Regions from separate parts of the Lactiplantibacillus sp. DA1 genome, predicted to be linked through region 2. Evidence: riboswitches for the same ligand, from Rfam matches in the RefSeq annotation. Region 2 holds a riboswitch; the other holds the start of a gene.
What was found. Region 2 has a riboswitch for FMN ahead of ribD (bifunctional diaminohydroxyphosphoribosylaminopyrimidine deaminase/5-amino-6-(5-phosphoribosylamino)uracil reductase RibD). Riboswitches for the same ligand answer to the same signal wherever they lie in the genome.
Positions count from the first base shown of each region.

Region 1: it holds a riboswitch for FMN, as region 2 does, so the genes downstream of both, RXV91_RS03545 (Gx transporter family protein) here and ribD (bifunctional diaminohydroxyphosphoribosylaminopyrimidine deaminase/5-amino-6-(5-phosphoribosylamino)uracil reductase RibD) in region 2, are expected to answer to the same signal.

Region 1 covers NZ_JAWHTQ010000002.1:195,521-203,373, forward strand. Annotated here, with positions in the region: gene RXV91_RS03540 (helix-turn-helix domain-containing protein) at 1-907, opposite strand, end outside; gene RXV91_RS03545 (Gx transporter family protein) at 1,251-1,835, opposite strand; FMN riboswitch at 1,957-2,078, opposite strand; gene RXV91_RS03550 (pseudouridine synthase) at 2,133-2,849, opposite strand; gene scpB (SMC-Scp complex subunit ScpB) at 2,849-3,448, opposite strand; gene RXV91_RS03560 (segregation/condensation protein A) at 3,435-4,202, opposite strand; gene RXV91_RS03565 (N-acetyltransferase) at 4,189-4,548, opposite strand; gene xerD (site-specific tyrosine recombinase XerD) at 4,585-5,475, opposite strand; gene RXV91_RS03575 (S1-like domain-containing RNA-binding protein) at 5,483-6,370, opposite strand; gene RXV91_RS03580 (DUF441 domain-containing protein) at 6,422-6,880, opposite strand.
Region 2 covers NZ_JAWHTQ010000004.1:136,455-144,307, reverse strand. Annotated here, with positions in the region: gene ribA (GTP cyclohydrolase II) at 1-501, opposite strand, end outside; gene RXV91_RS07780 (riboflavin synthase) at 503-1,105, opposite strand; gene ribD (bifunctional diaminohydroxyphosphoribosylaminopyrimidine deaminase/5-amino-6-(5-phosphoribosylamino)uracil reductase RibD) at 1,106-2,173, opposite strand; FMN riboswitch at 2,332-2,462, opposite strand; gene RXV91_RS07770 (YfhO family protein) at 2,691-5,240, shown strand; gene RXV91_RS07765 (NUDIX hydrolase) at 5,322-5,735, opposite strand; gene RXV91_RS07760 (hypothetical protein) at 5,856-7,853, opposite strand, start outside.

The DNA of each region.
Region 1 (7,853 bases), on a different contig from region 2:
GCATCAAAGTGCTACTTAGCACCGACTCAAACGGAAACTGGGGTAACCAAATCGCGACTTCTAACAAGTGCTCCCGAACCGTGCTTAATTTTAAACGCCTCGTCTGCGCAATCATCGCCAGTTGATTGGTCTTGACAAAAGTTTGATACGTCTGCCAGGCGCTTTTACTGATCACACTAGATTGCTTTAAGGGTGCTAATAGGTTCCACAATGGATCGGTTGTTTGATGGTGTTGCAGCCAATTGATCCATTGACAAAAAACATCCATTCGCATCAAGCCGGTTTCGAGCGGCTGACGACCTAATTGTTCAGCCAATTGTTCATTAGTAAGTCCAGGTTCCCGATAACCCGTCAAACCTTGGACAAACACTGTCGGCAACTCTGGTACCGACAGGCTCGTTAAGAAAGCTATCAATGCCGCATGAACTCGGCTACCAAGTTCCGCCTTCGGTTGCTGTCGTAACCAGTGTTTGACCTGTGCTTGGATTCCCGGATCAGTCGTCACCGGATAGTAATGACGATCGTGATGAACTAATTCAGAAACCACTTGTAGCGCTAGCTGACTAACAATTATAAAACGACGAACATCTGTCGTTTGAAACGCCTGGAAAGCTTGAGGTAAGTATAATGTTTGCCGCAATTCTGCTTGGCGCCGTTCACCAGCTGGCGTTAATTGCCAACATCCCGTTGCCGTACTGACTAATTGCCCGTTTTCTTCTAGGACAGCAGTTGCTGCCATGAAGTCTTCTAAGGGGACACCGTGCCAGCTGTCGAGCAGTTCTAAACACCCCGCTGTTAATCCGGCAAAAAGTGTTGAGACCGTGCGGCGACCGCGCAACACATTGAACAAGCCCTTTGCCCGTCGCGGCGTCGGGCCGAATAACAATAGAACGTAGTCTGTAAACACGGTAAGGCCTCCCTCCGAATGTTTTTTGTTGCTACTTTTATTTAATCGATTACCGGCCACTTTTTAAACTCACAGATGACCAGCTAAGAGCACTAGCAAAGGATAAATCACCATATCAGCCCCTACTTCCGAACCTTTCTAGTTAGTCGTAAAGCACTTCAACGCCACCTTATTTCAGCCACTGCCAAATACACATCCTCTGACGATTCGAAAGCTAGTCGCGGTAAAGACTTAAACCATAATTGATCAACACTACGCGTATTTAAGAATATCACGATGACGACTAATAAAAAAGGCAGTCACCTTGCAGTTACGCAATTGGTGACCACCCAAATTATTTAGATTAAATCCGGCTCATAAGCTGATTATGGTTGCCTAACCATTTAGCTAGCCGTTGATAGACCAGCCAGAAGACGTTGCCGACTAACAGTCCCTTGATTAGATTGAACGGAATCACAGCCACTAGCACAACCGTATTCAACGACATGCTGAGCTTCATCCCCATCACCTGCAAGTAGAATGGCAAGACGAACGTCAAGTTGGCTAACGATTCAATGACCACTAGACCAATTGTCGCCACCGCAATGGCCACGGGCATTCGCCACTTAGGATTACCACGATAATAACGCAGCACTAGCGCAAAGGCTAAGATCAGCACTGCCGTTCCCAGAAAACTAGCTAGGGAACCGATTAAATCGTAGATGGCAAAACCCATCATCGCTGAATGAAGGAGCAATTTGATGATGGTAATGACGAACGCCCCTCCCACGCCAAAAAGAAATAGACCAATTAGAATCGGAATATCCGAAAAATCAATCTTCATCCATGGCGCAATCGGTAAAATCGGAAACTCCACTAACATTAAAATATACGCAATGGCACCGAGTAAGGCTATGCCCACTAGTCGGTGTAACGTTGTATGTTGCATAACGCACCCTCCTATGGGTCATCTTCAATGAACCGCATTACCAGTTGTCCAAATAAAAAAGTCCACCCGATCACACTAACTGTCATCCGGGCGGACTTACTTGCAACGCTTGGCAAATAAGCTCGATCTTCTTTATACCAGACTTTACTGTCGACTTTGGAATTACACCAAATCACTATGCAGACGCATAGGTCGCGGGTTATTACCGCCGGTCGGGAATTACACCCTGCCCTGAAGATGAACCAATATTTATTTTTACAAATTCATTTTAACGGCTTTCGTCCAAAAATGCAAGCGCTATCGTTCACCTTTTAACTTGCTAATTTCAATTGGCTTTAATTTCCGGTACTCCCCGGGTTGTAAGCTCTGCAAGTCAAGAACTCCATAGCGTTCACGCTTTAACTTAGTCACTGGATGACCAACTGCTGCTAACATTTTCTTAACTTGGTGGTTATGGCCTTCGTGAATCGTTAATTGGACTAGCGCATTATTCTTCTTGTGATCACTATCTAACAGATTCGACTTAGCGGGAGCCGTTTTACGGCCATCGATTTCAACCCCTAAGCGTAATTGCTTGAGATCGGCATTCGTTGGCACCCCTTCGACTTTAGCCAAATAAGTCTTCTTGACTTCGTACTTTGGATGAGTTAACCGATTTGCTAAGGCGCCGTCATTAGTCATAATCAATAGCCCCGATGTATCATAGTCCAACCGCCCCACTGGGTAAATTCGTTCAGAAACATCTTCAAAAAAGTCCAGCACCGTCTTACGGCCTTTTTCATCATGAACCGTCGTTACGACCCCCCGTGGCTTATAAAATAAATAATACACGAGTTTTTCCGCATTCAACGGCACGCCATCTACTTCGACACGGTCACTAGGTTCAACTTTGACACCAAGCGTGGTGACCGTCGTCCCATTGACCTTAACATGGCCAGACGTAATCAACACTTCTGACTTACGCCGCGAAGCAATTCCTGCTTCCGCCATCACTTTTTGTAATCGTTCTGCCATTATTTATCCTCACGTTCTGCTTGTAGTTTATCTTGAAATGCATTTAAAAACAGGTCCGTCTCCGGCGCCGGATGTTCAGCGTCACTTAACGCAGCCAAATCAATCGTTGGTAAATCATCCAAAGATTTTAGACCAAAGTAATCCAAAAATAGCTCCGTGGTGCCATATAGGATTGGTCGTCCCGGTTCATTCAAGCGCCCAGTCTCGGTCACCAACTGCCGCAAAACAAGTTTTTGAATCGTCGAGCCGCTGTGCACACCGCGAATCTCATCAATCTCAATTCGTGTTAATGGTTGCCGATACGCAATAATGGCTAACACTTCCAATGAAGCTTGTGACAGACTAGTCGTCAATGGGGCCTCAAAGTAACGCTTTAATATTGACGCTACCTCAGCCTTGGTCGCTAATCGGTAAGTATTCGCCGTCGATAAGATCATTAACGCACTGTCTGAGTCTTGCTGATACTTCATAGCTAATTGTGTCAACATCGTTGTAATCGCCGGCTTGGCAAATCCTGTGGCGTGCTCAATCTCAGCAACCGTGATGCCTTCATCACCCGCCACAAATAATAATCCTTCAATTTGTTCAATGTTCGTCATGCTGTTCATCCTGTCGTAAATATAAATGAATCGGACTCAGCGGCGCAGCTTGTTGCAAGGCCAACTGATCCTGCTTGGTTAATTCTAACACAGCCATAAAGGTTGTCACTAACATTTCATCGCTAGCACTGACCGTAAACAGCTCAGCAAAGTCTAAGCCCTGTGGTTGCTGCTGCAGCTGTGTGGTAATTTGCATCATTCGTTCATCAATATTAATCGTTTCCGCTACGACCGTTTTCGTTAATGGCCGTACCCGCCGCCGTTTAGCCACCAGTTGTCGAAATGCCGCTTGCAAGTCATCCAACGTGATTCCCGCGGTCAGCTTGGGCGCACTTAAATCGGACGGCACGAGCATCGCTTCGCGCGTAAAATGTTGGTGCCGGGCCCGTTCCTTAGTCCGTAATTCGCCAGCAGCTTCTTGATAAACCTTATAGGCCAATAATTCAGCAACTAGTGAATCACGAGGATCCTCTTCATCATTACCGTCATCAACATCATCTAGCTCAGGCTGTGGTAGCAAGAAACGACTTTTGATCGTCATCAAAGTCGCCGCCATGACCAAATAGTCACCAGCAATGTCCAATTTCAACGCTCGCATGGAATGCAAGTAGTCCAAATACTGTTGGGTAATCGCCGCGATTGGAATATCATAAATATCCATCTTATTTTGTCGAATAAGGTGTAGTAACAAATCCAAAGGTCCCTCAAACTCTGAAATTTTAATGGTGATTGGTTGTTGATTATTTGTCACGATTACGCTCCCACGCACCAATGATTGGCGCCATTTCTAAAGTTCCCATGACCCGTTGGTTCGGATACAACGCAGCGAGCTCATCTAACATTTGATATTGATTGGCCGCCGTTCGTTCCTCAGGTGATAATGAGTCATGATGTAGCAAGATAAAGTCGCTGCCAACTTCAATACCAATAATACCGCAAAAGTCACCGTCACCTTGACGCCATAACAATAACTGATGGTCATCAGTTGACTGGTACCACTTCATCTCAGTTTGTAAATGCGCTAAATCTTTAAAATCAGTGATAAATGATAGTAGCCCCATCGCCACCTTCTCATAATCCTTACGATATTTAACGAGCACAGTATCGCCTCCTTGCCTGCTTGGTTTTACACGTCACTAGGCCCGTGGATGGTACTTATTATAAACCTCAGCTAAGCGTTTTTTTGAAATATGCGTATAAATTTGGGTCGTTGAAATATCAGCGTGTCCCAATAGTTCTTGGACAACTCGCAAATCCGCACCATTTTCCAAAATATGCGTGGCAAATGAATGTCGTAACGTATGCGGCGTAACATTTTTTTCAATTCCGGCCGCTTTAACTTCCGCCTTCAGATTTTTCCACACGCCCTGCCGACTCAGCTTACCACCATGGTTATTAATGAATAAGTACGTATTGCGACGTTTAGCCGACACAAGCTTAGGTCGCGCCGTCTTCAAATACCGGGTAATAAAATCAATCGCCACATCCCCAATGGGAATAATCCGTTCCTTATCGCCCTTTCCAATCGTTTGAATCAATCCCAAGTCCAAGTGCAGGTCATCCATAGTTAGATTGATTGTTTCACTGACCCGTAGCCCCGTCGCATACATGACTTCCAGTAAGGTCCGGTCACGCAATCCCAATGGTGTATTTAGTTTAGGAACAGCCAGTAACCGTTCGACTTCCCGTGGTGATAGTACTTGCGGCAAATGTTGGGCTCGCTTAGGCGTATCGATTTTTAACATTGGATCCGTATCGATGGCGTGCATCTGTGCTAAATATTGAAAAAATTTGCGCAGGCTTGAAACGCTGTGAATAATCGTGTTGCGCGACTTGCCCGCTTCATCTAAATACTGCAAATAATTCAAGAGGACGTATCGATCAACCACACGATAGTCCGTGATCTGCTGGCTCATTAAGTACTCGCTGAACGTGGTGAGATCCTGAGCGTAACTCTTGATCGTATTCTCGACCAGTCCCCGTTCAACACGCAAAAAATGCAGGTAATCAGCAAGCTGGTCCTGCATTTTTTGATCAATCGTCGGCTTGCTCATCGGCAATCTTGACTAGCTTGATTTCACCTGGTTGTTGGCTAATCAAGCGTTGCTTCAATAAATTACCCACGGCACGCTTGAATTGTGACTTGCTGATGCCGAAATAATTGCGAATATCATCAGGATCACTCTTGTCCCAGAATGGCAATGCGTGGTTGGCTTGGTGTTGCAAGGCCGCTAGCAACATCTGCGCATCGTCACCAATTTCTTCATAGCCCCGCGGTTTCAACGATAAATTCAGTTCGCCATCCCGCAAATGACCAATCACCCGCGCTTTGACATGTTGCCCCATGCGTGGTTCCTGTTCACGTTCTGACGGGTGAACGAAGCCCAAATGATTATCATCGGTAATTACCGACGTACCCGCCATCTTCAAACGAAAAACAGTCGCCATCGTATCCGTATTTTTGACCTGTTCCCGATCATACGGTTTGGCAATCGCCTCAAAATCTGTCAATTCCGCTAAGGTTGCCCATAACCGTTGCTTATTATCGCGGGCTAACTTAACGTATAAGCGATCATCCTTTTTAGGCCATAACCGGCTGATAGTTGGTAATTCGTCTAATGACACAACTAAGTCCTTGTTCGGCAAGCCAACATCGACAAAGACACCCAGATCATGACGCGTCCGGACAACTGTGCCCCACACAAAGTGATCGAACGAAATTTCTGGCACCAAGCGTGTCATTTGTAAATGGTGATCTTCATTCTCGTAGACAAAGCCTTCATATAGCCCACCAATATGTAATGGCTGCTCCGGTTCCGTTTTATCGACCCATAACGTTTGACCATTTACTTGTACGAAGTATGCTTCATCATTTTCGTCGGTTACCTTCGCTGTAACCACCGTTCCAATAATACTATCCATATGATAACTCCTCTGAATGTCCATCGAAAAAATCAACGCACGTGTTCTTAATTACTGTAAACTTAAATGTAAGACTTGAATAATGCAATAAGTGATACCAGCCGCAATAATCGGTCCCGCAGCAATCCCTTTGAGCAAAACAACACCCATGATAGTGCCAAATACTAATGCTACGGTAATTTCCGGTGTCGCTGACAACAGTCCGACACCATGAAAAGAGAGCACTGAGACAAGGACTCCACATGCGACCGCAATCCAACCAACTGGCGATTTAAATGCATGCCACAGGTCGCGAAACCCAATTTGACCAGTGGCAATCGGAATCAAAATCGCCACGGTGATTACCGTTACACCCCAATTAATTCCCTTTTGACCAATCGTCGTCAATAATTTACTTGTATTAGGAATCAACTTAATGAGTAGCACGACAACGGTCGCAATTTGCAAGGACTGATTTTTCCCCAACCATGCCACCACTAAAATTGCTAATAAAAATAACCAACTTTCCATACGACACCTCACGTGTTATCAATTGTAACTGAAAACGGTCCGAATTACGAGGGGTGTTAGCCCGTTACTCATCAATTTCACAATCCCCCCTGACTAATCACCGATTCCTGTTCTTTAATCTTGGAAGGAACCATGCTTGAAAAGTGCCAAATCGTTTGAATGCCTGTTCGTCAGCGAAGGACGTCCTAATCCGCCTTCCGAGGCTGGGTGCCAATTGCTGGAACGCAGCCGACGTCGATTTGAGCTAACGCCCAACCCGCGTCATCTCAAATACGAGTCTTATTCTAAGCCGGAAGCAACGCACTTCCGCCTAAGAATAATTTGGCTACTGAGCATTGGCATCCAGCCCCTCCAGTCTCAAGAGTGTGAAAGGCCGCGGGTTGAAGTCGAGCATTGCCTAGCCACCGAATGAATGCGGTCTGGACATTGATTCGGTGGCGTAGCAAGCACAGGCTTCAGCGGCCCTGAACACGTTTCGGTAAGCCGCTCGAACGCCTGATGGACGGCTACTTAGCTTGTTGCCATCGGTCACGCATATTTTTGGTCCCAGACCTTTAAATATAAAAGATTAAATTGCCAATGCGCCTCGCTTTAGACTACTTCACCAATATCGAAATTTAAAAATAGTGCGTTATCCCAATGCTATAATTTATCCGATAGTTGACTGCCGAAATCACTATATATGGTCAAACAATGATCAGTCAATCAAAAGTTGAGTACGTCTATATCTGCCATTTGAACACCGTCTTGACCGGAAGGCGGTTCTGACAATGCCCAGTGGGAAATTTCACTTGGCAAGCGTTTTGGGCTTGGTTAGTGAAAGGCCAGTATTTGAGACGCGGTTTTCCGGCTCAAATCTGTGCCCACCACGTTCCGGCAATTGTCAGAAATGCCTGTAGGTCAGTGTAGGACGTACTTTTTAAGCAAATTTACACTAGTTTGTCCCTAGTTCCAGCGGGCTTAAGCTGGCAAC
Region 2 (7,853 bases):
CTTTTTGATTACTTCACAAATATAGGCCGCAGGGGTCCCGCCTGCCAGTTGAGCCAACGTTACTGCCGCCTCAGTATGCCCCCGTCGAGCTAACAAACCACCAGACCGTGCAATCAGCGGAAATACATGCCCGGGATGGTAAAAATCAGTGGCTTTGCTATCTGGATCGGCTAACGCTTGAATCGTGGTCGCCCGATCGGCTGCCGAGATTCCCGTGGACGTCGTCTGGTGATCCGTTGAAACTGTAAATGCCGTCCCAAACGCATCGTGTTCACTAGTCATCGGCGTCAAATGCAGTCTACTGGCGATACTTGGTGCCATCGGAACGCAGAGCAGTCCCCGCGCTGATGTAATCATCCGATTCACTGTCGCAGTGGTTGCTTTAGCAGCTAAACCAACCATGTCACCTTCCGCTTCCCGTGTCTCATCATCCGCAACGATAATTAATTCACCACGTTTCAAAGCAGCTAGTGCCTGCTCCACTTTTTTCATTGTATCCATCTTAATGGCTCCCCTCTAAAGCTAATTGTCGGGCTAAGTACTTGCCCAAAATATCCGTTTCAACATTGACCACATCGCCAACTTGCAAATCGCTTAACGTCGTGACCACTTGCGAATGTGGAATTAAATCCACTTCAAACGCCGTATCCGTGGCGGTCACGACCGTCAAACTAACCCCATCGATGGTAATCGACCCCTTAGTCACGACTAGCGCTCGATACGCTGTTGGTAAACTAATCAGCAAGCGAAGTGCGTGCGCATCGGGAATACGCTGTTGCACCCGACCGCAGTAGTCAATATGTCCCTGAACAATATGACCATCTAAATGATCGTTAACTTGCAAGGCCCGTTCCAAATTCACTTGTGAACCAACCACCAGCGTCATTAAGTTCGTTCGACGCATCGTTTCAGGCATCACCACTACACTGAAAGCATCCGCTTGTCGGGTCGTTACCGTTAAACAAATACCGTTCACCGCAATACTGTCACCAATCTTAAGGCTCGGGGTCATCAGCGACGGTGCAGTAATCGTAAGGGTCATTTCCAACCCTTGTTGGTGCACTTGGCTGATGCGGCCCTTGGTTTGAATAATTCCAGAAAACATTTACTTAACTTCCTTTCGAACGGCCCGTAGCCGGATATTCGTCCCTAAACAAGTTACCGTTGGTTGTTCAAATGCCAACGGCGTCATCGCAGCGGCCCCGGTGACGGCTGGCAAACCCGTCCCACCAATCATCATTGGTGCGATGTAGCTGACCCATTCGTCAATCAATTCAGCCGCAACAAATTCAGCTTGCAGATGAGCCCCACCTTCAACTAAGAGTGACTGCCAGCCTTGTTCGACACATAGTTGGCCGATTGCAGCGGGTGTCCAGTTGCCAATCAGGACGTGTACATTAGGACTGTTTCGAAGTTGGTCGTCACTAGCCGCAGCCTGACGACAAAGTAACCAGGTTGGTGCCTGATCGTCCTGAACAAGCCGGTGGTTTAACGCCACGGTACTCGCATTCAACACCACCAATCGAACCGGTGGCTGCACCATTGCCGTCAGTCGGACGGTTAATTGCGGATCATCAATCGTTAGCGTCCGTTCACCAATCAGAATCGCTTGAAACTGTGACCGTAAGCACTGACTATCGATATAACTAGCATGATTGGAAACCAGCGTCCGAGTCGGCGTTTCAGTATTAATTTTGCCATCAAGCGTTATCGCCATTTTCAGGGTGATCCATGGCCGCTGCTGCACATAAAAATGATTGTAGTGGGGGTTCAACGCGCGAACTTTGTCCGTTAAACAGCCCGTCACCACATCAACTCCGTGGTTCAAAAGATACTGACGTCCCTTACCACCCACGATTGGATGGGGATCTAATTGACCAATCACGACTTGCCGAATTCCAGCCGCGACGATTCGCGCACTACACGGCGGCGTCTTCCCATAGTGTGAACAAGGTTCCAGTGTGACAAATAACGTGGCCCCACGCGCCTGTTCTGGTGTGGCCTGCCGCAACACATCCACCTCAGCATGGTCACCGCCAAAATAATGATGATAACCTTGAGCTAACACGTGGCCGTCTTTGACTAATACCGCACCGACCTGGGGGTTTTGGTACGTCGCCACCCCCGCCAATTTGGCTTGATCGACAGCCATTTGCATAAAATCAGTTAACATTGGTTCACCTCCAACAAGATAAAAAAACACCCAATTATCAAATCATCGATAATCGGGTGTGAAGTGTTCGCCAAATAGATTTCACCAGTAGGATCCAGCTAAATAAACCTACTTAAAGGTCGCCAATAGCCACTACTGCCTAGTAAAATTCAAGCAATAATTTTCTTCTCCCATCCAGACTATACTGTCGGTCCCAGACTTGCACTGGGTCCACCGCTCACGCGGGTCACGGACTTCAACTTACGTTGTTACCGTCGGTCGGGAATTGCACCCTGCCCCGAAGAAATCGTATTCAGTTTTCAGTCTTAATAAAACCACTTTCTTAATTAATTGTCAAACAGTCATTTTATTTCAACCCCATTAACTGCTGTGTTAAACTGCTTACAAACTTTAATAAAAATGATAATTACTAACACTAATTCTTAACTTTTTTCAGAAAATTGTTCGCTTTTCTTAACTAGTTTTCAAGTTTCAGTACGGTACAATGAAATCATTCATAATATCGGAGTTGAATAAAATGTGGCCTAATTATCAAACAAGGCGCTGGCAAGTGGCAGTGACAGCTGGATTACTGGCCTTTGCTATCATGGGGATTGTCTTCGCAATTCGGGGAATCACGCCCTTCGGTAACCATAACTTATTAATTAGTGATATGGGTGGCCAATACTTATCATTTTTCACTGCGTATCGGCATGCCGTTTTAACCCATAGTTTTCAATTATATTCATTTTCACAGTCATTAGGCGGTAACGCGCTACCCACGATTGCTTACTATTTATTAAGCCCATTTAACATTTTGATGTTGTTGTTTCCGGCGGCCAATTTGCCAACCGGACTTAGTCTACTCATCATGTTAAAAATCAGCTTGATTGCGGTCACTATGACGGCTTTTTTACAAACGCATTTTCACACAAAGCGGTGGTCGACTGCCATTTTCGGTGTTGCTTTCAGCCTCTCTGGCTTCGTTGCCCTCAACTATTTTACGATCATGTGGTTGGATGCATTAATTTGGTTACCACTGGTCATTCAAGGACTCGACCACTTAATTGCAACTGGTCATCCCGGGCACTTTTTCGGCTGGCTATGGGTCAGTATCGTCACCAATTACTACTTAGGCTATATGACTTGCCTATTTGTGATTTACTATTTTATTTATCAACTATTTGAACGCAAACACCCTCAGGACAGTTTTTGGCAAACCATTCGTCATCAATTTTCGTTAATTCGGCGCGTCGTGGTCACCATGCTACTCAGTGGATTAAGCACGATGTTTGTCCTGATTCCCACTGGTTTAGGCATGCTGACCACGGCTAAATCTGCGGTCAAATTATCGAGCTACTTACCAGTACCACAATTCGGCTTAGCTGTTTTGAGCCAATTTGGCCTAGGTGCCGCCAATTTTACGACTCGGCTCGCACACGCACCGACCGTTTTCAGCAGTAGTCTGGTCGTCTTGCTGGCCCTAAGTTTCTGGGTGCAGCCCAACTTGACTAAAGCTCACAAATGGCATGGCTTTGGACTATTACTTGCACTCTTCTTGAGTATGGACATTCGTACCTTAGATACGGTTTGGCACATGTTTCAAACGCCAGCTGGTTTTCCATACCGCAATGCCTTTTTCTTTAGCTTTGTCTTGATTATGATCGCTTTTGAAGCCTGGTTAGCAGGCCCCCGGCGGATTGCCTTGCGCTGGCAATGGTTGTTACCGACACTCATGGTCAGTGCGCTGATATTAGGCTGGTTCGCCCAACGAACTGCTAAGCACCCCTTAACAACTTCAACGCTGGCGCTCAGCTTAGTCGCTGTCATCTTAACCGCAATTGCCTTATTCGCAACGGCTAAGCGGTGGCAAACGCTCAGCTTGGCAGGTATCGTCGCCTTAGAATTAGGGACTAACAGTACTCTCATGATGGCGAAGTCACCACTTGGCAATCAGTCCAAATTCGTAACCGCCTATCAGACTGAATACCGGCAAATGCAAGCCGTCAACGATCCTGATGGCCAATTATATCGCGTTGAAAATCAAAATACGCTAATCAATCAGGCCTACAATTATGATAGCAAGTATCGTAATTACAACGACCCGATGCTATTTAACTTTCACGATATTACCTATTACAGTTCAACTTTTGCAAACCAAACACGGCTCATGTTGAAATCACTTGGACTATTTTCTAAAAACGCTCGGCGTGTCAGTTCAGAAGGCCTAAATCCGGTCACTGATTTACTCTTAGATGTAAAATACGCTGTACAATTAAACGCCGTTGGTCAATCCACAATTCAGCTTCGCAGTCAGAATGGGTTAGGTTTTGCCGTGCCAACCGCGTTTAGCCAATTAAAACTTCGTCAGAATAGTGCCATCATCAATCAAGAACGCCTCTTACAAAGTTTGCAGCCTTCGAATCGCGCCTATTTCGGTAACGCCACGACACTCTCAGATCACGTCGTCCAAGATTCACAGGCCAAACGCTATCCGTATTTGCATACGGTTAAATTAAGGATGACGCGCACCGGGACGCTGTATTATAACGACACAAATCGTCAAACAAAGTACACCACGATGCGAGTCAACGGCCACTTAGTCCCGACTAAGTTCAATGCCAACGGTGAGTTAGTGCTCCAATCGCTAGGTTATTTTGACAAAGGCACTGTCGTCACGTTAACGGTCAAACGTACCCAACCAACGCTTGGCACCCATGTCCACATCGCCAGCCTGGATCAAGCCCGGTTCAACCACATCAAACAGCAACTGCTATCCACGCGCTTTACACCGACTTACCACGTCTCGGGTATTCATACTGTGGTCAGTGGTCAAGTCACCAATCGCTCCAAGCAAAAATGGCTCTACGTTGCTATTCCAGCCGATAAGGGGTGGCGCGCAACGGTCAACGGTGTCAAAGTTACTCCTAAAACGGTCATTGGCGGGATGTTAGCCCTACCGATTCAGTCCGGTAAGAATCAGATTCAGCTAACTTACCACGTTCCGGGATTGCTGGGCGGACTACTGATTTCCATCATAAGTGGACTTAGCTTCATCCTTTGGCGTCAGCGATATCGCCACCATTAGAATCGTGTCAATCAAAATAATCGGACTGCCAAGCTATTCTGCTAGGCAGCCCGATTGTTGTTTTAACGGTCGCCATAACTGCTAAACCAGTCGCGTTAATATCGGTCTTAGATAGGACACAATTCTTATATTAGTCAAAATTAATTCAGGTTTCATCCAAAGAAAGGCCATATGTTCAGTAAAATCTAAGCTGATTGCCGGTCTAGTAACGAATGCCTGTGTGCTATACACTAAACGCGTGTACACCTGATTTTTAGCCTTGTCAAAGGTGGCATCTTCCCAAATAACGCGCTCAGTTTGAACTTTCAAACCAGTCTCTTCCCAACACTCGCGTTTGGCCGCTACTTGCGGTAATTCATTAGCTAATGCACACCCACCGGGCAGATCCCAATAGCTGGCATCAACATTCGGCCGCCCACGCTCGAACTGATTGCGTTTTAAAATTAAAACGTCGTGCCCAGCAGTCACTAAAGTATGCGCAATAATTTGAACCATTTGAATTCACCTCACCTTGATAAGTCGTACGAATTAACAGCTATTATATTTCGTTTAACCACAAATAAAAAGTCTTAACACTGGCAACACCAGTTATTAAGACTTTCAATTCAAGTTTCATTATTCAGTTTCTGGCCGTAACCGACTTAACGACAAAATAGTCGCCAGCGCCACACAGCCGACAACTGTTAGACTGGCGGCACCCGTCGTTAGCGCGTGCGGCTTAATAAAATGCTGTTTTATCACGACTTGTAAGTACGCGTGCCGCTTAGCCGTCACCCGGCCTGTTAACGGACTGTAATTGGCCGCCATGACACCGTACTGGACGGACGTCTGACCAGTGTTTTTAATCGCTAATCGTAGTTTACCCGCCGCTATCAATGGATAATTCAAAGTGGTCAGCTCATTTGCCGAGCCCCGCCACCGTTTGACAATATGCGCCCCCTTAGTCAAGGTAATTGTTACGCGCCCATGCGTCGCAACTGGCTTCAATCGTAAAACATTACTCTTACCACTAACGGCTAACGGCGTAGTAACAGTATGACCCGGTCTAATTTTTTGAACCGTGGACACAACATAACGCCCATTGCCCTGATTGCCACGTACTACATCAGTAATCCGCGTCGCCTGACTCGTCTGCCACAAACTGACCACACTGATTGCCGCCAATACGACGACCAACCACGTCAGTTGGCGCCGCATTACTCGGTTAAGGTGCCACACCGGTAACTCACGGCCACCCACAATACTGAGGAACATCAATCCCGGTAATAGTGGCAACGCATAGCGCCCTTCTACTTCCCAAAGTCCGACATGAAAAGCCGTTAAACCGAGAATTGCCAGAGCAACGAACGTCACAATCCACTCGCGCCGCTTCATCAAAGCCACGATTGCTTGCACTAACATCGTTAAATAAATCGTTTGCGTCATTAGAACCAGCCAGAATTGAAGCTGGCGCTGATGATTCAAATACCAGCGGGGCGCACGAATCCACTGGGTGGTCAACTTAAAGCTATCAAAATCGCCAGTCGCCCAGAAGACCCGCATCTTTTTGAGTAAATGTACGAGGGTCCCCGTAACACCCATCTGATGTAACCGCTGTTGAATCATTTGCTGGGTCTGTTGTCGCTTGGCCGCCGCAGTTGGCATCTGGTTAACGCGCGCAAAATCGTCATGTCGGTACTCACCCGAGCTTTGAGGGTTCAAGCTCATCGCAATCCAGCTGGTTGCCGGTAAGGCGGCATCAGCTTGGCGCGTATAACTCGCTTGCTGTTGGGCAGTCCGCATCACCGCAACCATCACCCCGAGTGTCATCACTAAACTGACGAGCCAGCCTAACATTTGCCGACCACTGAATTGTCGTTGCCTCCACAAGATGACTCCCATCAATACGAGAGTGAGCCAGAGCACAATTAGATTAGTCTTCATCACCACGCCCACGGCCACCAATAACCCATCACCAATCAAAACGCCCCAACGACGCCAGCCGGTTAAGCTTAGTCCGAGTGTGAGCAAGGCCAAGCTGTCTGGAAGTAGTGGCAAAACGAGGGCGTCCGTGTATGCAAATAGTCCAAATGCGGCCACGGGAACACTGACGAGCCACAACAAACTAAATGAGACCGCCCCCGGTTGCCAGTAACGCCAACGGTTTAGTAAATATAACCCACTGATTAGTCCGGTATCGATCCAGATAAATCGGATGACATTTAATAATACCCAGGGCGTCTGCGTCAGTTTCAATAATGGCTTGAGCAGATTCGCAACTAATAACGTAAAATTCACATTATTGGGATAAATCATAAAATAATGTTGCCAATGATGGCTGCCCCGCGCTAATAACAGTGCCTGCTGCCGAACGAAAAACGGGTCGGCCCGCGCCACGTCCACAAAACTAGTGGCAATCAGCATTTGCACGATGGCGATTAAGCCGACCAGCCCAATCAACAGCCAACGATACTGACGAGATGATAACTGTTTGAGCACCTGCCGGCCAGCCATCGTCATGACCAATAATCCCAGAACCATGGCTAATTGAACGATCGGTGACGCCCAGTCCGGGTTGCCGAAGAAGTGAATCGGTTGCAACCACGCCATACCGACTGCGACGACCAATACCGC